DNA from 2 places in the Bacillus sp. AK124 genome. Region 2 is predicted to be linked to the other one. Evidence: a T-box and tRNA genes for the amino acid it is inferred to sense, from the RefSeq annotation. Region 2 holds a T-box; the other holds one or more tRNA genes.
The links. A T-box is a leader RNA that pairs with one kind of tRNA and senses whether it is charged. The one in region 2 lies ahead of tyrS (tyrosine--tRNA ligase), so its partner is inferred to be a tRNA-Tyr.

Region 1 (11,940 bases), 1.4 Mb from region 2:
TCCGATGATGCCGAGCTCTTTAACAAGATCAAAACCAAGTGCTTTTCCGCGGGTTTCCGCAGTCACAGCTGCCAAAATAGCAAGAACTGCGATTTGCGCCGTATATGCTTTTGTTGACGCTACTGCGATTTCCGGGCCGGCATTCAGTAAAAGCGTATAGTCCGCTTCACGGGAAAGCGTGGATCCCGGTACGTTGGTCAATGTCAGCGCTTTGTGTCCGAGCTTTTTCACCTGTACGAGAACCGCGCGGCTGTCAGCCGTTTCTCCGCTTTGAGAAATAAAGATAAACAGCGGCTTCTCGGAAAGCAATGGCATATTGTAAGAGAATTCACTTGCGACATGGACTTCAGCCGGAACTTTCGCCCATGTTTCGATAAATTGCTTGCCGACAAGACCGGCATGATAGCTCGTTCCGCAGGCGATGATATAGACGCGATCCGCTTCTGCAACAGCATTTGCAATGTCTCCAGGAATGGAAAGCTTGCCGTTTTCATCTTGGTACGTCTGAATGATTTTCCGCATGACAAGCGGCTGTTCATCGATTTCTTTTAACATGTAGTGAGGGTATGTGCCTTTTTCGATATCGCTCGCATCAAGCTCTGCAATATATGAGGCACGTGACATCAATTCTCCGTCAAGGTTTTTGATCACAACTTTTTTGTCTGTGACAATCACCATTTCTTTATCCATAAGCTCCACGTATTCGTTTGTCACTTGAAGCATCGCCATCGCGTCAGACGCGATCACATTGAAATTGTCTCCAAGGCCGACAAGAAGCGGGCTTTTATTTTTCGCAACATAGATTGTTTCTTTGTTTTCATGATCGAATAATGCAATCGCATAAGAGCCTTTGAGCAGCATAAGCGTTTGGCGGAACGCTTCTTCCGTGTCAAGACCGTTATTGACGAATTGCTCGATCACTTGAACGACAACCTCTGTATCCGTATCACTTTTAAGGGTTACATCTTGTAAATATTCGCGCGTCAGCTGAACATAGTTTTCGATGACGCCGTTATGAACAAGTGTAAATCGGCCTGATGCGCTTTGATGCGGGTGAGCGTTTAGACGGCTCGGTTCCCCGTGAGTCGCCCAGCGTGTGTGTCCGATTCCCGCTTGCGATATCACATTTGCATCAACGACTTCGCGAAGATCGGCAATCCGTCCTTTTTCTTTAAACACGTGTACGCCGTCTTCGTTCGCTACAGCGATTCCAGCTGAATCGTAGCCGCGATACTCCAGCTTTTCCAAACCTTTAAGTAAAATTTCCTTTGCATCAAGCTGGCCAATATAACCTACAATACCACACATAATTTTCTTCCTCCTAAAGTCGTAGGCAGGAGACGAAGAAAGTCTGCTTATCAGGCGGGGACATTCTTCGTCCCCTCCTACATGTTTTTTATGGAAGATCATGCGATTTCCCTTTGTTCAAAGAGTCGCCTCTTTGGTTTGAGGAAATCCTTGCGGCTGTGATCTTGTGGTCAGCCGGGAGGCATCCGCCGAAAATTCGATAAACCTCCATCCTCGTCAACTAAGCTGTTTCATCCGCACGCTTAGTCCGGGCGCTATAACTATAAAAAATGGTTCTGCCCTGCCTTTCCTTTTAAATTAAACAAGACAAGCTGATTTTACTATACACTAAAGGAACCGTCAAACATTTTTCAAAATGGTTCACATTTTTTCCAAGATTGAACGGTTCCCTTTATCTTATGTCAAATCAGCATGTCTCGTTCGTCAGTCTTCTGCGGAAAATCACTCCGCTCCCATTTCAGCTTTCACGACATCTGCAATGCGGCCTACGTATTTCTCGCAAAGCTCCTTCGTTTTCGCCTCAGCCATAACACGGACAAGCGGCTCGGTGCCGGACGGGCGCACAAGGATGCGGCCGTCACCGTTCATTTCCTTCTCAACCTCTTCGATGACCGCTTTTACCTTTTCGTTCTCCGCTACTTTATGTTTATCGGTTACTTTCACGTTCAAGAGGAGCTGCGGAAACTTCTGCATCTCTGCCGCAAGCTCTGACAAAGACTTACCTGTCATTTTGATCGTGTTCATCAGCATGATCGCAGAAAGCAGTCCGTCGCCTGTCGTATTGTAATCAAGGAAAATCAGATGTCCCGACTGTTCTCCGCCGAAAGTAAACCCGTCCTTTTTCATCGCTTCCACTACATAGCGGTCGCCGACAGCTGTCTGAACGCTTTTAATGCCTTCCGCTTCAAGCGCTTTGTAAAAGCCGAGGTTGCTCATCACCGTAGAGACAACTGTATTGTCCGCCAGGCGCCCCTCGCTCTTCAAGTACTTCGAACATATGTACATGATTTGATCGCCGTCTACGATATTCCCCTTTTCGTCAACAGCGATCAAGCGGTCGCCATCCCCGTCAAACGCCATGCCGACGTCAGCTCCCTTTTCTTTCACAAATTCGGCCAGGGCTTCAGGGTGGGTCGAGCCGACTCCGTCATTGATGTTTAATCCGTTCGGAGAAGTTCCCATCGTCGATACATCTGCGTCAAGATCGGCAAACAGGTGGGTCGCCAGCGAAGATGTCGCCCCGTGCGCACAGTCAAGCGCGACATGAATGCCTGTGAAGTCTTCATCAGCAGACTGCTTAAGAAACTGCAAATATTTCTGTCCGCCTTCAAAGTAGTCGTTCACCATACCCAGATCAGCGCCTACAGGCCTTGGCAGGTGATCTTCAGGCTGATCCATCAGACGCTCGATTTCAAGCTCCTGCTCATCGGAAAGCTTAAATCCGTCGCCGCCGAAAAACTTAATTCCATTGTCCTCGACAGGGTTGTGGGAAGCTGAAATCATTACACCCGCTTCCGCGTCCATAGCCTTCGTCAAATATGCGACGCCGGGCGTCGAAATCACACCGAGACGCATGACTTCTGCTCCTATCGAAAGAAGGCCCGCAACAAGGGCACCTTCCAGCATATGCCCGGAAATGCGCGTATCACGGCCGATCAGCACCTTGGGGCGCTCCTTATCTTTTGTTAGGACATATCCGCCAAAGCGTCCGACTTTAAAGGCCAGCTCGGGTGTAAGTTCACTGTTTGCCACGCCTCTTACACCGTCTGTACCAAAATACTTGCCCATTAATATCGCTCCTTTTTGATTCATGAAGGTTGTGAATCCTTTTCAGAATGATTCTCTTCTTCTTCATTCTGACCATTATTTTTTTCGTTTTGGGTTGTTTGAGATGAGATTTTCACTCGAATGCTCTGCCGCGGCAGCGACCATGTCATGTTCTGCGGTCCGTTTACTTCCAGCTTCACGTTATGCTCGCCGTCATCGAGATCCGCCACATTGACATAGAGCTCGACGTCGGAAGGCTGGAGTTTTTCGATCGCGGCTGTCGAGCCCTTTGCCGTGATATCCAGCTTGCCTGACTTCGGATCGAGAAATTCAAGATCCCGGCTGTCATTCAGCCCCGCGGTTTTAATTGAAACGTTCTTCAGTTTTTTCTCTTCTTCCTTGTCAACTTTCACCTTGATTTTCACTTTTTCGGGTGACACTTTTTTAGCGCCGTCCGGCACTTTAATGTTGGCTTCCAACTCAGTGTCATCTTTCATTTTACTTAAATCAACCTCATCAGCCTCGACAAATTCTAACGAATCAAGAACATTTTGCGGCCCGTAGACGGTTACCTCTCCCGGACTGATATCGAGGCTGGAAATGCTGATACCGTCCGGAAGGCTCCCTTTCCGGTCAACTTTGACGGGAATCTTTTTGCTAGGGCTTGTCACGGGAACGGTGATTTTAACGACGGATGGACTGACTTCAACCGGAAGAACATTTCCGTCCCTGTCGTACACTGTTAGCTTGGCTTCTTTTTCAACCGTCTGGTCGACGCCCTCTAAATTGATCGTCGCCTTGATGTTTTGGATTCTGTCGATCACGGCTTTTGAGCCGGTGACGCTGACGTTTTTCGGGTTGATAATCGGCAGCTCCGGCGTGTAGCCGTCTTTCATTTTGTTTTTATTATAAAAATCAACCTCGACCGGGAATTCCTTCGTCGTTTTTTCTTCGATGGTCACGGTTGTCACCGATGGATTGATGGTCAGAGTGAGGCCTTCGGCAACATTTCTGGCCTTCAGCTCAACTTTGTGCCTGCCTGTTTTCAGATGCTGCATATCGGCATAAATCTCAAAATCCTTCACTTGTCTGACCTTCTTGACGGTTCCTGTCGGGCCTTTAATCGTGACATTCACCGTCTGCGGCACGCCTGTTACGACGTAGTTTTCATCATCATAAAACGATTTGACCGGTATATCGGTGAGCGTCGCTTCGTCTGTCGTCGATGTCGGGAAAAACGATTCACCTGGTTTCTTCGGAGTCGGCGCTTGAGCGCTGTGGACCGCAAAGTAAAGAAGAAACGCGAATAATAATGCGACTACTTTGACAGCCCAGGGATTGTTTAAGAACTTATCCATTTTTCTTCGCCCTCCAATACCAGCGATTTGAGGAAGTTTCTCGCGAATTTTTCTTGAATTCCGCTTCAAGCATGTTTTTCAATGCCTCTTCCGATAAATCACGGTGAAGGTCTCCGTTTTTGGCGACGCTGATGCCGCCCGTTTCTTCGGATACGACAACCGTCAGACTGTCGGTCACTTCACTGATTCCCACTGCTGCTCTGTGCCTCGTCCCAAGCTCTTTTGAAATAAAAGGGCTTTCAGAAAGCGGAAGGTAGCAGGCGGCTGCAGCAACCTCATCATTTTTCATAATTACGGCGCCGTCATGAAGCGGTGTATTCGGAATAAAGATGTTGATCAATAGCTCAGAGCTGACCTTTGCATTTAAAGGGATCCCCGTTTCTATGTAATCGCCCATTCCCGTCTCCCGTTCAATCGTCAGAAGCGCGCCAATCCGGCGTTTCGCCATATATTTAATCGCTTTTGTAATCGCATCAATCGTTTTCTGCTGCTGCTCTTCCTCAGGTGTTCCGCTCCTCGAAAAAAAGCGCCCCCGCCCCAGCTGTTCCAGCGCTCTCCTCAATTCAGGCTGGAAGATGATAATGATCGCCAGGAACCCCCATGTGATCGCCTGGTCAACCAGCCACTGCAGGGTGCTTAATCCTAAATATTGACTGGCCAGCCTGACGAGAACAATGACCACGATTCCCTTTAAAAGCTGAACCGCCTTTGTCCCGCGGATGACCATCATTAATTTATATATTACGTACCAAACAAGGAGAATATCAACGGCATCGCCGAGGTACTGCAAGAAAGGGATATCCTCAAAAGCCATTTCCTCGTCCTCCAAGAATTCAGTCATTAGTAAGGTTAATATGTTTCAAAATGGTATGATCTATTATTTTTACATATACAGACGCTATTATAGCACAAATTGATTTTCCAAGTGAAATGGCGGCCCCTCATAAAAAAAGAGCAAAGCTCATTCGCCCGCTTTGCTCTACTCTTTAGACTCCTTCATGTCAAAAACCGATTTTCCGGTCGATTTAATCTTATACCACATCCAGTCGAACACTTCGTTGATCTCATGGATCTGACCAGTGACTTGTCCTGCTGAAGCCGTATATTTTTCGCCATTAACAATCGTGACATCGCCGTCGACTTTGCCTTCTATAATCAGCTTTCCGTTTTTCACGGTCACATCGCCTTTGACAACTTTGCCTTCAGGTACGATGACCGTGTTGTTTTTCACTACGAGATTGGGCTGGCTGGATACGCTGAAATCCTGATCGTTTTTCCAGCTGGAGAAAAAGCTGCCGCCCATCAAAATGATAAACAAAGCTGCCGCCACTAAAAACGGATGAGCTTTAAGCCACCTGTTGATCGATGCCGTTCGCTTTTCCTTCGGCAGATTCGCCAGCACATCGGCTGTAAAGTTCGCCGGAGCTGTAAGATGTGACGTGCTCTGGACAAGAGCGATGGATTTTTCCATTTCATGAAGGTGCTTTTTGCAGTCTTCGCATGATTGGAGGTGCTCTTTTAATTGCGATTCATCTTCCGGTAGTATGTCTCCGTCAAGGTATTTATGCATAAGCTGAACAATATGCTCCGGACAGCTCATTTCATCACCCCACTTAAAGATCCCTTAATTGTTTTCTGAGAGCCTCTCTGCCCCTGTGTATCCTCGTTTTCACCGTACCTACGGGAATATTAAGGATTTCACTGATCTCAATGAGTGAGAGCTCATCAATGTACTTTAATACGATGACCGTCCTGTATTTATCGGGAAGCCTTAAGATTTTTTCCTGGATGGTGCTGTGCAGCTCCAAAGAAACCACTTCATCCTCTGGAAGCGCAACATCCGCCGCAACCTGGGAATACATCGTCAGTCCTTCAGTCCCCGCCACCTCTGCATCCAAGTAATAGTCCGGCTTTTTTTTACGGATACGATCGATGGTCAAATTGGTTGCGATTCGATAAAGCCATGTGGAAAATTTCCGGTTGATATCAAAACTGTCGATATTCACGTATGCTCTGATAAACGCTTCCTGCGCAATATCTTCCGCCTCATGCGCATTGCCGAGCATACGGTAGCAAAGCTGATAAATTTTGTCTTTGTAAATATCCACGATGTCTGCAAATGCATTACGATCGCCTTTTTTCACCTGTTTGATTCTTTTTTTAATCATTGTTTCCATATTTATCTAACCTCTGCCTTCACCGGTCTTTATGTATACGAATTGATTTTTATTAGGTTTCATTAAATTCATAAAAATAGTTTATCAAATTTTTGGCAGGGTGTAGATGCTTTGACAGGGATCATGCGCTTAATATTAGCTTAAAATTATTATACAATCTAAATATTATGAAACTGAGACTTTTTTATAAAAAAAGCAGCCTAAGGCCGCTCTTCAACCGCACCTAAAGCAGCTTTTCGCCAAACAGCGACCCCATTAAGGCGACTGCCGCTTCAGCCGTCCTGTTTTTCTCATCCAATATCGGGTTGACTTCGACAAACTCAGCGGACGTAATCAGCTTCGATTCTTCCAGCATTTCCATCGCCAGGTGGCTTTCCCTGTAGCTGATGCCTCCCGCTACCGGGGTTCCGACACCCGGGGCATCGTTCGGATCAAGCGCGTCTAAATCGAGTGACAGATGGACACCGTCCGTTCTGCCGCGCAAATAGTCTATCGTTTCTTCCATCACCCTCGTCATACCGAGGCGGTCGATTTCATGCATTGTATACACTTTGATCCCTTTGTCGCGAATCAATTCTTTTTCCCCGTCATCAAGTGACCTCGCACCGATGATGACGATGTTCTCCGCTTTAATTTTCGTTTCTTTTCCATAGATGCCTGTCAGCCCTTCATGGCCGATCCCCAGGCTGATGGCGAGCGGCATGCCGTGAATATTGCCTGAATGAGACGTTTCTTTCGTATTTAAATCAGCATGGGCATCATACCAGATCACACCCAGGTTTTGATAATGCTTCACAAGGCCGGCCAGCGTTCCGATCGCTATGCTGTGGTCACCGCCCAGCACGAGCGGAAAAGCACCTGAAGCCACGATCTTATCAACGGTCTCAGCAAGTTTTGCACTCGCTTTTGTAATCGCTTTCAAGTTTCTCAGCTCTTCAGATGCCGGCTCCCCGCCTTCTTTCTCATCCTCTCTTTGCCCGATTGTCATATCGCCGAGGTCTTCAATATCCTGACAAAGGCTTTCCAACCGTTCATTAACACCGGCACAGCGAATCGCGCTCGGTCCCATATCGACTCCCCGCCTCAGCTGACCGAGATCCATCGGTACGCCGATCATTGAAATCTGCTGTTTTAACATATGATATCCCCCTTTCAGACCTTCATTGTACCTTCCAATTCGGAATTGACTCAACAAGACATTTTTTTGAATAGTTATACAAAAAAGACAAAATAAAAAGGACATCCTGTTAGGATGTCCAAAAACTGGGCTAGCTGGATTCGAACCAGCGCATGACGGAGTCAAAGTCCGTTGCCTTACCGCTTGGCTATAGCCCAATAATGGTGGAGGGGGACGGATTCGAACCGCCGAACCCTGAGGGAGCGGATTTACAGTCCGCCGCGTTTAGCCACTTCGCTACCCCTCCAAAAACAGTGCCGGCCAGAGGACTTGAACCCCCAACCTACTGATTACAAGTCAGTTGCTCTACCAATTGAGCTAGACCGGCATGATACGGTATCTTATGCAGTTACCGGCGCGGTTGTGACAAAAACCGATCCAGAAAAATGGTGGAGGATGACGGGATCGAACCGCCGACCCTCTGCTTGTAAGGCAGATGCTCTCCCAGCTGAGCTAATCCTCCGCAGTACAGGACGTACAAGTGCATGCGTTGCAACAGGACGTTGCGATCTTAGCATGCCTTCCTTGCCGTTAAAGTACAAGTGCGCGTTGCAACAGGACGTTGCGACCTTAGCATGCCTTCCTTTTAAAAATTCCGGCATTCGCAGCGTGCTGTCCAAAAAAGAATGGTGACCCGTACGGGATTCGAACCCGTGTTACCGCCGTGAAAGGGCGGTGTCTTAACCACTTGACCAACGGGCCATCATCGTGTTTCAAGCAGCTCTCGTAAAGCTGACAAAAGTTATTATATACAGGTTCCTCCCCATTTGTAAAGGGGTAAATTAAAATTTTTATTTTCAAATTTTTTATTCATAAACATTGAGAAAAACGCAGAAATTTTGTTTAAAATAGGGCTATCTGATGTGCAAGAGAGGGGACGCGAAAAATGATACTGGTAAGTTCATGTCTGGCCGGGGTGGAATGCCGCTATAACGGATCGCACAGCTATGTGGGGAAAATCAATAAGCTTGTTGAAGAAAAAAAAGCGGTGATTGCTTGTCCCGAGCTGCTCGGCGGATTTCAAACGCCAAGGGAACCGGCCGAAATTATAGGCGGGTCGGGAGAAGACGTTTTAGACGGCAGGGCGGTGATCAAGACACAATCCGGAAAAGACGTAACAGGCCTGTATATAAAAGGAGCTTATCTAACATTGGAGATGGCAAGGCAAATCAAGGCTGATACGATCGTGTTGAAGGAAAACAGCCCGTCTTGCGGTAGCGGCCATATATACGATGGAAGTTTCTCAAGCCAAAAAATAGCCGGCAACGGCGTTACGGCGGCGCTTCTGAAAAAAGAAGGCTTCCGCGTGATTTCCGAACACCAAATAGACGAGCTGTAATACCTGAACATAAGCGCAGTTCATCTGCGCTTTATTTTATGTCGGCAATCCGTTGTTTAGAACTTCATTGAAATAAAATTTTAATATTTACCTTTTGTTATTGAAATAATATTCCACCCTTAATATACTGAAAATTAAGAAATATATGCACTTCATCATCAGGAGGAGTTGTCGATGGAAAACAGCCATTTAGGTTCATTAACGACCGAACGCCGGAATGAAAGATCCAGGCGCATTCACCAGTCAAAGACGATTGATATTTTGAAAATCATCAATGATGAAGACAAAACTGTGGCCGAAGCTGTACAAGAAGTCTTACCAGAAGTTAAGACCGCCGTTGACTTCGCCGTCGGGTCGTTAAAGAAAGGGGGACGGATCATCTACATCGGTGCCGGTACAAGCGGGAGACTCGGCGTACTCGATGCAGCTGAATGCCCGCCGACGTTCAGCATATCTCTCGAGTCGGTCATTGGCATCATTGCAGGAGGAGAAAAAGCTCTGTACAAAGCCGTGGAAGGCGCTGAAGATCACGAGGCATTCGGCAGACGGGATTTATCAGCCGTTAACCTCTCAAACAATGATACCGTAATCGGAATCGCCGCCAGTGGTCGGACTCCATACGTTCTCGGCGCTTTGAAGTATGCCAGGGAAAGTGGCGCCAAGACCGTCTCACTGACATGCAACAAAAACTCGGCGATCAGCCAGGTGTCAGATCACAGCATAGAAGTGGTCGTCGGCCCTGAAGTTATTGCCGGATCGACGAGAATGAAAGCAGCAACCGCTCATAAAATGATTTTAAACATGATTTCAACGGCGGCCATGATCAAAATGGGAAAAGTCTATGAAAACCTCATGGTAGACGTAAAAGTAAGCAATGACAAATTAAAGGAGCGGGCGATTCGCATCATCCAAACGGTCACAGGTGTTCCAAAAGAAGCGGCGGCACTAGCGTTAGAAAAATCCCATAACCAGGTCAAAACCGCCATCATCATGCTGAAAACAAACGAAGATGCGGCCGCTTCCGAAAACCTGCTTGAGAAATCAGAAGGCGATATCGAAAAAGCTCTATCCATTTATGAAGACCAAGTTTAAAGAAGAAAGGAAGAAACAATGGCTGCAGGAGGATTGGAAATCATTCAGAATATGCTTCACAGATTGCCGCAATCTGAACGAAAGCTTGCCGAATACATTTTGAAAAACCCACACGAGGTCGTAAACGGCACCATTCAAGAGGTGAGCTCTTCGGCTAAGACAAGCGGGGCGGCGGCAATACGGCTCTGCAAATCTCTGGGGCTGAAAGGCTTTCAAGATTTAAAAATGAGGGTCGCCGGCGATTTAATGAAACCGTCTGATCATGGATACCGGGATATCGAACCGCAAGAGCCGCTCCATTCAATCGTTCAAAAAACAACCAGCAATTCGATTCAGGCGATTCGCGATACCTTTGAAAACATTGACCACGAAGATCTTCAAAAAGCGATTCAAATACTGATCAACGCAGAAACGGTTCATTTTTGCGGGATCGGGGCTTCAGGAATCGTCGCACAAGATGCCCAGCAGAAATTTTTGCGCATCAATAAAAAAGCCACCGCTTTTAGTGATATGCATCTTGTCGCGACATTAATCGCCAATGCCGGCGAGAATGACGTTCTGTTTGCCATATCCCATTCAGGAGAAACACATGAAATCGCCAATGCAGTCAGACTCGCCAAAAAACATGGCATTAAAACCATTGGACTGACGCGGTTTGGACAGTCTGCTGTCTCTTCATTAAGCGATATCGCCCTGTATACGTCATGCTCAAACGAAGCGCCGTTTCGCAGCGCCGCCACCTCCTCTCGTTTAACTCAGCTTTACATGATTGACATTCTGTTTTTAGGCATAGCCGCGGAGCGCTACGAGGACATCATTCAGTATATTGATCAAACAAAAGCGGCCATCCGCATGATGGGAATGAGCGAATTGTAAAAAAGGGGGATATAAAATGAGCGATGAGAAAAAATATGCCGGCCTGGCAAAACTGATTTTACAACACATCGGCGGCCCGTCTAACGTCGCGGATTATACCCATTGTATGACGCGCCTGCGCATCACGCCTGTCAACAGTCAAAAAACCGACATCGGCTCAATCAAGGCGCTTGAAGGCGTGATTGGCGTCGTTGAGGAGGAAACGCTTCAGATTATCCTCGGCACCGGCGTCGTACAGCACGTATCAGACGAATTCGGGAAGTTGCTTCAATCCGCGGAAGACGTTGACTTAAAACAATCCGCAGCCAAACATAAAGCTGAGATTTCCAAGAAAAACGCGACGCCTTTTAAATTGTTTCTTCGGCGGATCGCAAGCATTTTTATACCGCTGATCCCCGCTTTGGTCGCCTCAGGCTTGATTACCGGAATCACCAAAGCCGTTATCCAAGCAGGCTGGCTCGCTGATACATCACAAACCGCCATTATTTTAACGGTAATAGGTTCAGGTTTATTTACGTATTTAGGCATCCTGGTCGGGGTCAATACGGCGAAAGAATTTGGCGGCTCCCCCGCACTCGGCGGATTAGCCGGTATTTTAATCATTAACCCGGCCGTTGGTGATATTTCGCTTTTCGGTGAAGCGCTTTTGCCGGGACGCGGAGGTTTAATCGGTATTTTATTCGCAGCTGCATTTATCGCTTTTCTCGAAAAACGGGTCAGGCGCATTGTACCTCATTCACTCGACATCATCATCACACCTACAGTCTCCCTTCTCATCACAGGAATCGTCACTTACGTTGTCTTCATGCCTGTCGGCGGCTTGATATCTGACGCCATTACGTCAGG
Region 2 (11,940 bases):
TGCAGCTTGCAAGCAGTTTCGGCACATCGTCTATGTATGATTGAAGCTCTTCAAGCAAACGGTCTTGGGCGAGCAGCACCTTTCTGGCTTCTATATAATTTCCGCCTTCTGTTTCCTCTTCAAACTGTTTAATGCCTTCCCACACGGTATCGAGGTCGGTTTCAATTTTCTCATAGAGGTCTCCGTACAGGTGACTGTATGCCAAAAGGTTTTTCCGCACTTTTGTATACCGTTCTTTTACCTCTTCGATTTCTTTGCGGTTCTGCTCTTCGCTCGAGACAAGATCGGCGATTTCCTTTAAGATGTCTTCAATGTTGGATTCAGCCGCTGATAAAAGATTCTCAATATGCGCGAGCACCTGTTTCGATTTTTGAAAACGGTATTTGTCGGCGCAATCCTCGGCTTCAAACAGAAGCTCTTCGACTTTGGGCATATGCGAGGTGACGATTTCATCCCATTCCCGGCGCCACCTTTCAAAGAATTCCTCAGTCTGCCCCGTCATTTTCAGATGCTTGATTTTTGACATCTCTTCCACGATCGATCGGTTCATGATTTCGATTTTCCAAGCTTCTAAACGGTCGATCTCTTTATATATATTTTTTCTGAATAAGTAGCCCGTAGCGAATAAGATTAAAAATAACGCCAGTAAGCCAATGACAAACTCCATAATGAGCCCCCTTGCTGTTTATCTGTTCTGTCAGGGTATGTATTTGAAATTGTTATGTAAAAATGAAGTTAAACTATCGTTTTCATTGTTCTTATGATACCATGTAACCAACATTTTTTGAGCAGAATTTTTAATTTTTTTACATCAAAGTGACAACATCTGACTATTTTTTTACGGGGTGACATCATGCTGAAACGAGACGGTCATGTTCATTCTCCCTTTTGTCCGCACGGATCAAAAGACGAATTCAGATATTATATAGAAGAATTATGCAAAAAAGGCTTCCGATCCGTATCCTTCACCGAGCATGCGCCGCTTCCGCCTTCATTCATGGATCCGACCCCGGAGAAAGACAGCGCCATGCCGATCTCCGAGCTGGACCGCTATATTGAACGGCTGACCGAACTGAAGAAAGAGTACAAAGGACAGCTCGACGTTTTAATCGGTCTTGAAGTCGATTATATCCGCACCTTTGAACACGAAACGAAAGCTTTTCTCGATCAATACGGCACGCATCTTGACGACAGCATTCTTTCCGTTCATTTTTTGCCGGCCGGATCATCGCACATCTGCCTTGACTACGATGAAAAAGCGTTTCAGCAGCTGATCGGCTGCTACGGCAGCACAGAACAGGTCTATCTCGCCTATTATGACGAAATTTATTCTTCCATTGTATCACCGCTGGGAGCATTTAAGCCAAAACGAATCGGCCACATTACGCTGGCGAAAAAATTTGTGAAGCTGTTTCCGTATTCGATGTCAGAAAGCGTCAGAAAATCGGTCTCCTCCTGTTTGGATGAAGCCGCAAAGCGCGGATACGAACTTGACTTTAATACGTCCGGCCTCCGCAAGCCTTATGCAGGCGACGTCTATATGGAAGAATGGATGATAAAAGAAGCGGAACAAAAAAACATCCCGCTTGTCTTTGGGTCTGATGCCCACCAAGCAGAGGATGCCGGATTTGGTTACGAACATTTTGAGAGCCGCTTGGCTAAATAACGGCGGCTTGCCGACCTTCTCTGTACAACAGACTGAGAAGCCATGTTTTGACTTCCTTGTAATACGCCTGATAAAAGTACGGCTCGTGCGGCTGTACATACAGCACTTCTGAAATATATTGAGGCTGCAGATAAGGCATCATTAAAAGCGACTTCAGCTGAATCATAAAATGGGAAAGGGGAAAACGGGAAAATTCGTTGTCCTCATTTCCCTTTTCAATGATCAGGTGGAGAATGTACTTTTCTTTTGTTAAATATGTTGACATCACTTCGCGATTCAGTGTGGAATCAATCGTGACTTCGCGATAAACAAACCGAGTTAATTGACGGTGCTCATGCTGATACGATAGAATATCAAAAACCAATTGAAGAAGGCAATCCGTTGCACCTGCATCCGGAAGGCGTTCATAACCCTTTTCAAGGACTCTTAAATAGCCTTCATAAAATCGGGATATCAAATGCTCCATTAAACCGCCTTTTCCATTAAAATAATAGGAGATGTGGGCGACATTGACATTGGCTGCTCGGGCAATTTCGCGGACGGATGTTCCTGAAAAACCTTTTTGGTTGAACAGCTCCACGGCAGATTCGATGATCCTGTCCTTCGTGGTTGAAATAGCGTTTGATCCCATCTTGTTTCACCCCTTCTTACTTAAAACAATTCCACTTCAAGCGGAATTGTTCCTGTAAAAAGTGCTCGACAAATAGCATCACGGCAAGCGTGTTTTTGCCATTTCAAAGAAAAAGCGAGGGAAATTATCATGTTTCATGTCGAAAAAACAGAAGGCAGCAAAGAAAAAAAATACGAGCTTCTCCTCAAACAGATCGATGCGCTGACAGAAGGCGAACCTGATATGATCGCCAATACAGCAAACGCCTCCGCTCTTTTGTATCAATCATTGGAAGACATCAACTGGGCGGGTTTCTATTTTGCCAAAGACGGCGAGCTTGTGCTCGGTCCGTTCCAGGGACTTCCTGCATGCGTAAGAATCCCGTTCGGGAAAGGCGTCTGCGGCACCGCTTATACAAACGGCCGGGTCGAGCGCGTTGAAGATGTGAACGCGTTCCCCGGACACATTGCGTGTGATGCGGCGTCCCAATCCGAAATCGTAGTTCCGCTTGAAGTGGACGGGAACATCATCGGAGTGCTCGATATCGACAGCCCGATTAAAAACCGCTTCGATGAAACAGATGAGTATTATTTGAAAAAGTTCACAGAGATGCTTGGAGAGCGTTTAAGCGAAAAGAGCCGGTAAATCCGGCTCTTTTTTAATGTGTCATAAACCTGTTTTTCCCGTTTCGCTTTGCATTGTACAGCGCGACATCCGCCTCTTTAAAAAGGCAGGTTAAAGATTTCGGACGATCCTGAGACCAATTGGATACCCCGCACGAAATCGTCACCTTTGGATCAGTGCATTCCCTGACAAGCGTAATCAGCCTCTCAGCAAGCATTTCACCGGTGTTCAGCCCTGCTTTCGGCAAGTATACCGCAAGCTCTTCTCCTCCCCACCTTGCTGCGACGTCCTGGTCGCGGATGTTTCGCTGGATCACCCTGGCGACTTGAATGAGAATATCATCGCCTTTCTGATGGCCGTACGTATCGTTAATCTGTTTAAAATCATCGATATCAATCAATACGAGTACGCCGCTCTCATCCGCTTTCATACTGTACCCGATTTTTTCATCGAAATAGCTTCTCGAGTAAAGCTCTGTCAAACGGTCTGTTTGAACAAGATACTTCAGCCGGTCACGCAGCATCAAATTCGACACGGCGAGCGTGGAATGCCTGATCAGCGTCTGAAACAGCTTAAACATTTCAAATGAAAAAGAGCAGACGTTTTTTTTCAATACGATGACAAATCCTTTGTTTTCATTATTCTCCAGCATCGGAACGCCCATTAATGAAGCATAACCTTCATTTCCAAAAAACGAAGAACCGTTTCCGACAAATACCCCGTTTTCCTCTGAAATCTTTTCTTTAACATAGCGGATGTATAGAAGGGCCGCATCCGTCTGAAAAAAACCTGTGCTTCCCGGCAGCAGGGTTTCCTCGTCCAAATGATTTTTATAAAAAAAGCCCACCTCTTCGGCGCCAAATGAACTGATCAGCCTTTCGGACAAACTCTTCATCATATCAGGGAGGCGTTTCGTCCGGTTCAGCTGATGCGATGTTTCATTAATCAGCTCCAAATTTGAAATCATATTCTGCGACTGTTCGTAAAGCCGGGAATTTTCAAATGCTTTCCCTGCCGCATTCGAAATAATGCATATATCCGCTGCCGTATCGGCAGCCCCTGGTCCAAAAGCCTTCAAAACGCCATACGTTCCCTGCCGGCCTTTAATCGGAATGTAAACTTCCGATTCATTTTTGCTCTTCGCCTGTCCTGATAAGTATGCCTCTAAGGCGAAAGAATCGGTCGATTCGCTTTGCACATCTAGCTCTATCGCAGGAAGGCTGATGTATTGGTCCTCGTCGTATGACAAGAAAAGACAATATGCCAAAAAAGGAAAAACATCCCTCAAACTTTCAACCATTGTCTTGAGCACCTGCTCCTGATCCATCAGCTCATGCAGCAGCGCCGTCTTTTCATAAATCTTTGTTTTATTGAGCTCCTCATGAAATAATGCATCAAGTTTCAGACAATGCATTAAAAACAGGCGGATGGATTCAGCAAGACGTTCTGGTACTTTATGATTCTTTTGACACAAAAGTTCTATATATTTGCTGTTTTCTTCTATTGTTATAATGATATAATAATCATTAACTCGGCTGATCTGGCCGCTTTGGCCGTTCGCTCCCTGCGGACTTGAAGAAGGACGCAATGTAAGAGATATAAACGAAAAAAATGACTCTGCTGCCGCTTTTAGCCAGGCAACAGAGTCATCGTACGAGACGGCCGGCTTTTTTAAAAGAAATTGGAACAGCTTCTGATGAAAAGACAGATATAGGTCTTCAGTTTGTTTGTTCATGGTCATCACCTTAAAAAAATCCGTTTTATGTATTTTATTTTCCTGATTATATCATAAAAAACAGGACTTTATACTTATTAATGATTCAGGCTCTTTGGGACAGTCCATGAATGGTTGACTTTGCACAGCGGACATTATATAATCTTCTTTGTGTGAAATAATGCAGCCTTTTTGTTCTGCTTCTGTGTTTCATTTTGTTCCTTATCTATTAAGGTGTATCGTGTAACTCTTTGCTGCTGGAGCGAGGATACATGAAAACAAAATGGACATGGCTGAATTGAACAGATGGGTTTTATTTTCACAAAAATAAAACCAAAGGAGGAGTCACATTATGGCTCGCTATACAGGTCCAAGCTGGAAATTATCCCGCCGTTTAGGCATCTCTTTGAGCGGTACGGGTAAAGAATTAGAAAAACGTCCTTACGCACCAGGTCCTCACGGTCCGGGACAGCGTAAAAAACTATCAGAATATGGTTTGCAATTGCAAGAAAAGCAAAAGCTTCGCCATATGTACGGTGTGAACGAACGCCAATTCCGCAACCTTTTTGACAAAGCTGCGAAAATGGCTGGTAAACACGGTGAAAACTTCATGATTCTTCTTGAAGCACGTCTTGACAACATCGTTTACCGTCTTGGCCTAGCGCGCACTCGCCGCCAAGCACGCCAATTGGTAAACCACGGTCACATTCTTGTTGACGGAAGCCGCGTTGACATTCCGTCTTACCAAGTTAAACCTGGCCAAACGATTTCACTTCGTGAAAAATCTCAAAACCTTTCTGCAGTTAAAGAAGCGGTTGAAGTGAACAACTTCGTTCCTGAATACCTGACTTTTGACGCTGAAAAGCTTGAAGGTTCACTAACTCGCCTTCCAGAGCGTTCTGAGCTTCCTGCTGAGATCAACGAAGCATTGATCGTTGAATTCTACTCTCGTTAATAGAAAATGCTCTTTAAAGAGCAATGGCAAAAACCCTGGAATTGTTGATATATCAGCGATTCTAGGGTTTTTTGTTGTATTCTTCTTCCACCGTTGATTCGGGGAGATTGCGGGCTGTTGATAAGCCGGGAATAAAACGGACCCAGCTCATAAGCGTCAAGTTTTTAATAGATGATCTTTCTTGCAAGATACCTCCTCACAAGCAAGATATGACAAACGTCTCCTTTTCTCTTATGCATATATTCGGTAAAATCAAATCGTTGGTTAAAGAATGAAAACGGAGGAGTGACCAACAAATGCTTATGTTTTTTGGTAAGTTTCTCTTGTTCTACTTGTTCTGTTTAGCTGCATTCGCCATTTTCAAAGTCATGTACTACAATATCAGCAAAAAATGGGTTGCAAAGACTGAAGATGGCACTAAATTGAATTGGGCTTTGAATGTCTTTGTTAAACACGGTAAGAAAATGGACAGCAACGACTGCTTTGTGATGGGGGTGTTAGCGGGATGGTGTGCGATTTATTTATAAAAAACTCCCGGAAGGCTTCGATGAGGGCTAAGATCCGTCCCGCGATACGAGGGGCATGAACTTCAGTGACTGCTTTTGTTTTAGCCTCGCCCATTTGACTGTCTCCGGTATCTCAAAACCATCTTGAATCGTCACTGAAATTGATATGCCAAACAATCTTCGGAAATACGGGCATCTCTCATTAAAAATCAAGTTAACAGTCGTTCCCCTTCGGTCTTCTTCAGACTATAAAAAACCCCAATCGCCAGATGATTGTCTAACAATTGGGGTGCAATTTACGATACATTTACTTTTGGATCTGGTCCATATTGATTTTCTTTTGTTTCGCCAGCCTGACAGTAAAAAATCAGCAGAATGACAGCACCGATAATCGGCAACAAGCCAATTAAAATCCACCAGCCGCTTCTTCCGGTATCATGCAGCCTGCGGACATTGACAGCCAAAGAAGGCACCAAAACAGCCAACTGATAAATTAAGATCAGGACGTACCCGAGGAATCCACCGCCATACCCGATGATATATCCTACTTGATATCCATCATATCCTTCCGCTGTCATGATTCCTGAAATAAATAAACTTACGATCATTACTGTTAAGATAAATAAAATAAAACATATGATACCGTTAAACAAATGAAACAACCAATATTCCTTTCGTCTTGCTCTCCCTTCAAAATTCGCATAATTCCTCAAGCCTTTCCAAAACCACTTCATACAAGTTCCTCCATTGTCAAATCTATAAATTTGCGAAAAACATATGAATTATACCATAAAATATCATTATCGACCATTTACTTGAAGGATGCTCCCAAGTCATCTTAGAGGAACATTTTTTTAATTGGAATTTGAGCTTGTGCCTTTTCAAAATTTCAGTTCTCATTTCACCATTGCTTCTGTATAATATGAATCATCCATTTCGCCTCTGTAGCTCTAGAAGGGAAGAGCGCCGTAAAACATTGTAGGAACGGGTCGCAAGGCAAGGGTTTCAGAAGCACCGAAAAGCAAATAGCTGAGACAGGTGGAATTCCTGTCGGTAAAAGTCCGTAGGGAAGCGTGTTCTCCCCTAGCCTATGCTTACGAGAGGAGTGCGGGTTCGAATCCCGCCGGAGGCATTGATCTTTGTTCTCTAAGAAGAAGCCAAAAAAACAGACAGAAATTCACTGTCTGTTTTTTACGGCTTTAATCTGTCATATATTAAAATGTGTAAGATTTTCCGTCATCCGGCACAGCATACGAGAGGACATTCCTTTTTCCTGTATGAAGCTCTTCAATTCTTCCCGTGCATATGTCTGGAAATCAATGGGTCGGCTTGATCCAGCACTATCTTCTTTCATGATGACGGGAGACCCGGCTTCAAAGTATTGATTGTACCCTTCGTTAACGGCTATGATGTCCGGCTGATGCGCGGAAATTTCTTCGCGGACACCTTCATACCAAGAGGGCCCTAAAGACCCTCTACTTCAGCCACTTTGCTGCATTTTCCGTCTGATTCAATTGATTGTATCCGTCAGCCGACTGCTGCACCTCTTGTTTTCGTTCCGTTTCCAGCTGCATGTTGTAATCTTCCATAAACTTTTCTTTCGCCGCAATGAACAGGTTCATGCTACATTCCTCCCTCTTCAACGATGGAAATGCTCTACCTATTACATCTATATTTTTGACATTTCCTGAATGAACATACATGAAACATACGGACACAAAAAAACCCTTGCCGTTTGGCAAGAGCTTTTTGATTATTTATAAGTCAGCAGGAAGTATTTCTTTTTACCGCGGCGAATGACGGTAAACTGTCCTTCGATGCGGTCGTCGCCGGTGAGGACGTCCGCAACATCGGTGCGGCGCTCGCCGTTAACGTATACCGCGCCGTTTGTGATATCTTCGCGCGCCTGGCGTTTAGACGGAGACAGCTTGGATTGGACGAGCACCTCAACAAGAGGCAGTTCATCCGCTTTCTCAAGTTCCATGGAAGGAACCCCTTTAAAGCCGACCTTCACTTCTTCAGCAGTCAGCTGTTTAATATCTCCGCTGAAGAGTGCTTTTGAGATGTTGACAGCCTGCTCAAACGCTTCACGGCCGTGTACAAGAACGGTCACTTCTTCGGCGAGGCGCTTTTGCGCTTCGCGTTTTTCAGGCGCCGTCTCTGCTTTTTCAGCGAGATCTTCAATTTCTTCTTTGGACAAGAAAGTGAAGTATTTCAAGTATTTCACGACATCCCTGTCGTCGGTATTGATCCAGAACTGATAAAACTCATATGCCGACGTCTTCTCTTTATCAAGCCAGATCGCGCCGCCTTCCGTTTTTCCGAACTTCGTGCCGTCTGCTTTTGTCACAAGCGGAATCGTCAATCCGAAAGCTTTTGCATTCTCTTCAGATTTGCGGATAAGCTCGAGGCCTGACGTGATATTGCCCCACTGGTCGCTTCCGCCGATCTGCAGCTTGCATTCCTGGTTTCTGTACAAATTCAAGAAATCGAGAGACTGTAGGATCATGTAGCTGAATTCAGTATAAGATATGCCCGTCTCGATTCTGGAGCTTACCGTATCTTTGGCAAGCATGTAATTGATTCCAAAGTTTTTGCCGACATCGCGCAGGAAATCAATGACGTTCATTTTGCCGATCCAGTCATAGTTGTTCGCCATAATCGCCGGATTTTTTTCAGCTTCAAAATCCAGGAAACGCGAAAGCTGGTTTTTGATTTTCTGCGACCATTCGCGGACGATTTCTTCATTGTTCAGCGTGCGCTCCGCTTTCTTTCCGCTCGGATCGCCGATCAGGCCCGTCGCTCCGCCTACGAGCGCAATCGGACGATGTCCGGCCAGCTGAAAGCGGCGAAGCATTAATATCGGCAACAGGTGTCCGATATGCAGACTGTCAGCTGTCGGATCAAATCCGGAGTATAAGCTGATTTTTTCTTTATCCAGCAGTTCTCTCAAGCCTGCTTCATCGGTTTGCTGCTGAATCAGTCCCCTGAAGGACAAATCATCAAGTAAGTGTGTCATCATCATTTAGCTCCTTTTTTCCAAAAATAAAACGCCCCTTCGCAAAAACGAAGGGACGATAAAAATCGCGGTACCACCCTGCTTAAAAGAACGCATGGCCGCGCTCTTTTCACTCTCAATGATAACGGAAAAGCTTCCGTTCTTCTGCTACACAAAGCCCGGGAGGCTTTTTTCGCAAAAGCGGTTCGTGAGTGTAATTCAAACCATCCATATGTGCTGATTTTCACCGGCCATCAGCTCTCTAAGACAGGGAAGGATGCGTTTTACTAATCTCAGTCTTCACCTTTTGAATATTCGACTAAATCTTTTTTAACATAATATTTTTGCATTGTCAATGAGACATCAGTCTTCCATCGATGAGAGATCGCCTGCCGGAAGGTTCAGCTCCCAAGCTTTCAGGACGCGTCTCATGATCTTTCCGCTTCTTGTTTTCGGCAGTTTATCCTTGAATTCGATTTCCCTTGGCGCGGCGTGTGCGGCCAAGCCTTGTTTCACGAACTGCCTGATTTCTTCTTTTAACGAATCTGACGGTTCATAACCGTCCCTCAAGGCGATGAACGCTTTAATAATTTCACCGCGGACGGGATCCGGTTTGCCGATGACGCCTGCTTCAGCGACAGCTTGATGCTCAACAAGCTTGCTTTCGACTTCAAACGGGCCGACGCGCTCGCCCGATGTCATGATGACATCGTCGATCCTTCCCTGGAACCAGAAGTATCCGTCTTCATCCATGTAGGCGGAATCTCCTGACACATACCAATCCCCCGGCATAAAATAGGAGCTGTATTTTTCAGGATTGTTCCAGATCGAATGCATCATCGACGGCCAGCCTTTTTTAATGGCGAGATTCCCCATTCTGTAAGGAGGCAGTTCATTTCCCTGGTGATCGACGATTGCAGCCTCTACGCCTGGAATCGGCTTGCCCATCGATCCCGGTTTAATTTCCATGCACGGGTAATTGCAGATGAGCTGCGCTCCTGTTTCGGTCATCCACCATGTATCATGAATCCGGTTGCTGAAGACTTTATGCCCCCATCTGATGACTTCAGGATTTAACGGCTCCCCTACGCTTAAAATATGCCGTAATGAGCTCAGATTATATTTGTTCACGAGATCGTCGCCAGCACCCATCAGCATCCGAAAAGCCGTTGGCGCGCTGTACCATACCGTCACTTCCATTTTTTCAATCGTTTCGTACCATGCTTCGGGACTGAATCTGCCGCCTACGACAACATTCGTTGCTCCATTCAGCCACGGACCGAAGATCCCGTAGACCGTTCCGGTAACCCAGCCTGGATCAGCCGTGCACCAATAAATGTCATCGTCGTGCAGATCAAGAACCCATTTGGCTGTTTGATAATGCTGAATCATTGCTTTGTGGACGTGGAGAACCCCTTTTGGCGCGCCGGTCGAACCCGATGTATAGTGAAGCAGCATCCCGTCTTCCTGATCCATCCATTCAATCTCAAGATCAGTATCTGCTTCAGCCGCTTTCGCGTAATAATCGATGACAGACCCTTCTTCCTTTACGCCTTCTCCAACGACAATGATTGATTCAAGATCCGGAAGTTCGCCGGCCGGCACCCGTTCAAGCAATTCCGGCGTCGTCACGATAACCTTCGCTCCGCTGTTTAAAAGCCTGTCTTTGACAGCGCCTTCCATAAATGCTTCAAACAACGGCCCGACGATCGCTCCCAATTTGACAGCGCCGAGAAGAATAAAATAAAGCTCGGGTGATCTCGGCATAAAAACAAACACACGGTCTCCCTTTCCCACATTGGCATGCTGCTTTAAGACATTCCCGGCTTTATTCGTTTCATTTTTCATCTCTCTGAAGGTGTACTTTTCTTCGCGGACCGGATCTTTGTAGTAAAATGCCACTTTATTTTTCAAATTTGACTCAGCGTGGCGGTCGATCGCTTCATAAGCTGCATTGATTTTTCCCGTTTTGTGCCATGAAAAATGTTTTTCGGCATCCTTCCAGTCAAATGTCCGGTATGCTTCATCATAGTCTTTCAAGTTGTAGTTTCCCTTTTCTGCTGGCAACGCTTTCAATTCCATGCCCATCCCCCTTTGTTCGCTCATCAAAATATATTATAGTATAGATTTTTTATTTTCTCAATTTTTAAAAAATACTCTTCCATCCTATGAAAACGCTTAATATTTTGGTATGTTATGTATAAAAGACTTCAACTAAGATGTAAGGCGGTGGATACGTGGACCATCACAAAACTTATCATGCCAAAGAATTGCAGACCGAGAAAGGCTCCGTGCTGATAGAGGGCCCTATCAGTCCCGAAAAACTCGCACAATATGAATTTCACAACGAGCTTACAGCCTTTCGCCCATCTCAAAAACAACATGAAGCATTAATCGAAATCGCAGGGCTTCCCGAAGGACGGATCATCATCGCCCGTTTCCGGCAAACCATTGTCGGCTATGTGACATATGTTTATCCAGACCCGCTTGAAAGATGGTCTGAAGGAAACATGGAAAATTTAATTGAGCTTGGAGCCATCGAAGTCATTCCGGCGTTCAGGGGTCACTCTGTCGGGAAGACGCTGCTTGCGGTCAGCATGATGGATCCACAGATGGAAAAATATATCATCATCACGACTGAATATTACTGGCATTGGGATCTAAAGGGGACTAATAAAGATGTTTGGGAATACAGAAAGATGATGGAGAAAATGATGAATGCCGGAGGGCTTGTCTGGTTTGCGACAGACGATCCGGAAATCAGCTCCCATCCCGCCAACTGTTTAATGGCCCGCATCGGAAAAGAGGTCAGTCAGGAGTCGATCGAGCGTTTTGACAGACTCAGATTCCACAATCGTTTTATGTAT

Region 1: it encodes a tRNA-Tyr, which carries the amino acid that the T-box ahead of tyrS (tyrosine--tRNA ligase) is inferred to sense. The anticodon was not compared.

The regions. Positions count from the first base shown of each region.
Region 1 covers NZ_CP096378.1:4,117,674-4,129,613, forward strand. Annotated here, with positions in the region: gene glmS (glutamine--fructose-6-phosphate transaminase (isomerizing)) at 1-1,308, opposite strand, end outside; gene glmM (phosphoglucosamine mutase) at 1,750-3,096, opposite strand; gene M1E06_RS20600 (CdaR family protein) at 3,117-4,433, opposite strand; gene cdaA (diadenylate cyclase CdaA) at 4,426-5,247, opposite strand; gene rsiW (anti-sigma-W factor RsiW) at 5,413-6,033, opposite strand; gene sigW (RNA polymerase sigma factor SigW) at 6,047-6,610, opposite strand; gene rocF (arginase) at 6,834-7,748, opposite strand; tRNA gene M1E06_RS20625 (tRNA-Gln) at 7,874-7,945, opposite strand; tRNA gene M1E06_RS20630 (tRNA-Tyr) at 7,950-8,034, opposite strand; tRNA gene M1E06_RS20635 (tRNA-Thr) at 8,043-8,115, opposite strand; tRNA gene M1E06_RS20640 (tRNA-Val) at 8,175-8,250, opposite strand; tRNA gene M1E06_RS20645 (tRNA-Glu) at 8,415-8,489, opposite strand; gene M1E06_RS20650 (DUF523 domain-containing protein) at 8,674-9,126, shown strand; gene murQ (N-acetylmuramic acid 6-phosphate etherase) at 9,301-10,218, shown strand; gene M1E06_RS20660 (MurR/RpiR family transcriptional regulator) at 10,237-11,094, shown strand; gene M1E06_RS20665 (PTS transporter subunit EIIC) at 11,111-11,940, shown strand, end outside.
Region 2 covers NZ_CP096378.1:1,174,164-1,186,103, reverse strand. Annotated here, with positions in the region: gene ezrA (septation ring formation regulator EzrA) at 1-667, opposite strand, end outside; gene hisJ (histidinol-phosphatase HisJ) at 854-1,666, shown strand; gene refZ (forespore capture DNA-binding protein RefZ) at 1,659-2,297, opposite strand; gene M1E06_RS05970 (GAF domain-containing protein) at 2,427-2,921, shown strand; gene M1E06_RS05965 (sensor domain-containing diguanylate cyclase) at 2,935-4,635, opposite strand; gene rpsD (30S ribosomal protein S4) at 4,967-5,569, shown strand; gene M1E06_RS05955 (hypothetical protein) at 5,631-5,756, opposite strand; gene M1E06_RS05950 (hypothetical protein) at 5,866-6,096, shown strand; gene M1E06_RS05945 (DUF805 domain-containing protein) at 6,372-6,809, opposite strand; partial or broken gene M1E06_RS05940 (MBL fold metallo-hydrolase) at 7,290-7,378, opposite strand; gene M1E06_RS05935 (hypothetical protein) at 7,551-7,697, opposite strand; gene tyrS (tyrosine--tRNA ligase) at 7,829-9,094, opposite strand; T-box leader at 9,143-9,383, opposite strand; gene acsA (acetate--CoA ligase) at 9,437-11,155, opposite strand; gene M1E06_RS05920 (GNAT family N-acetyltransferase) at 11,311-11,940, shown strand, end outside.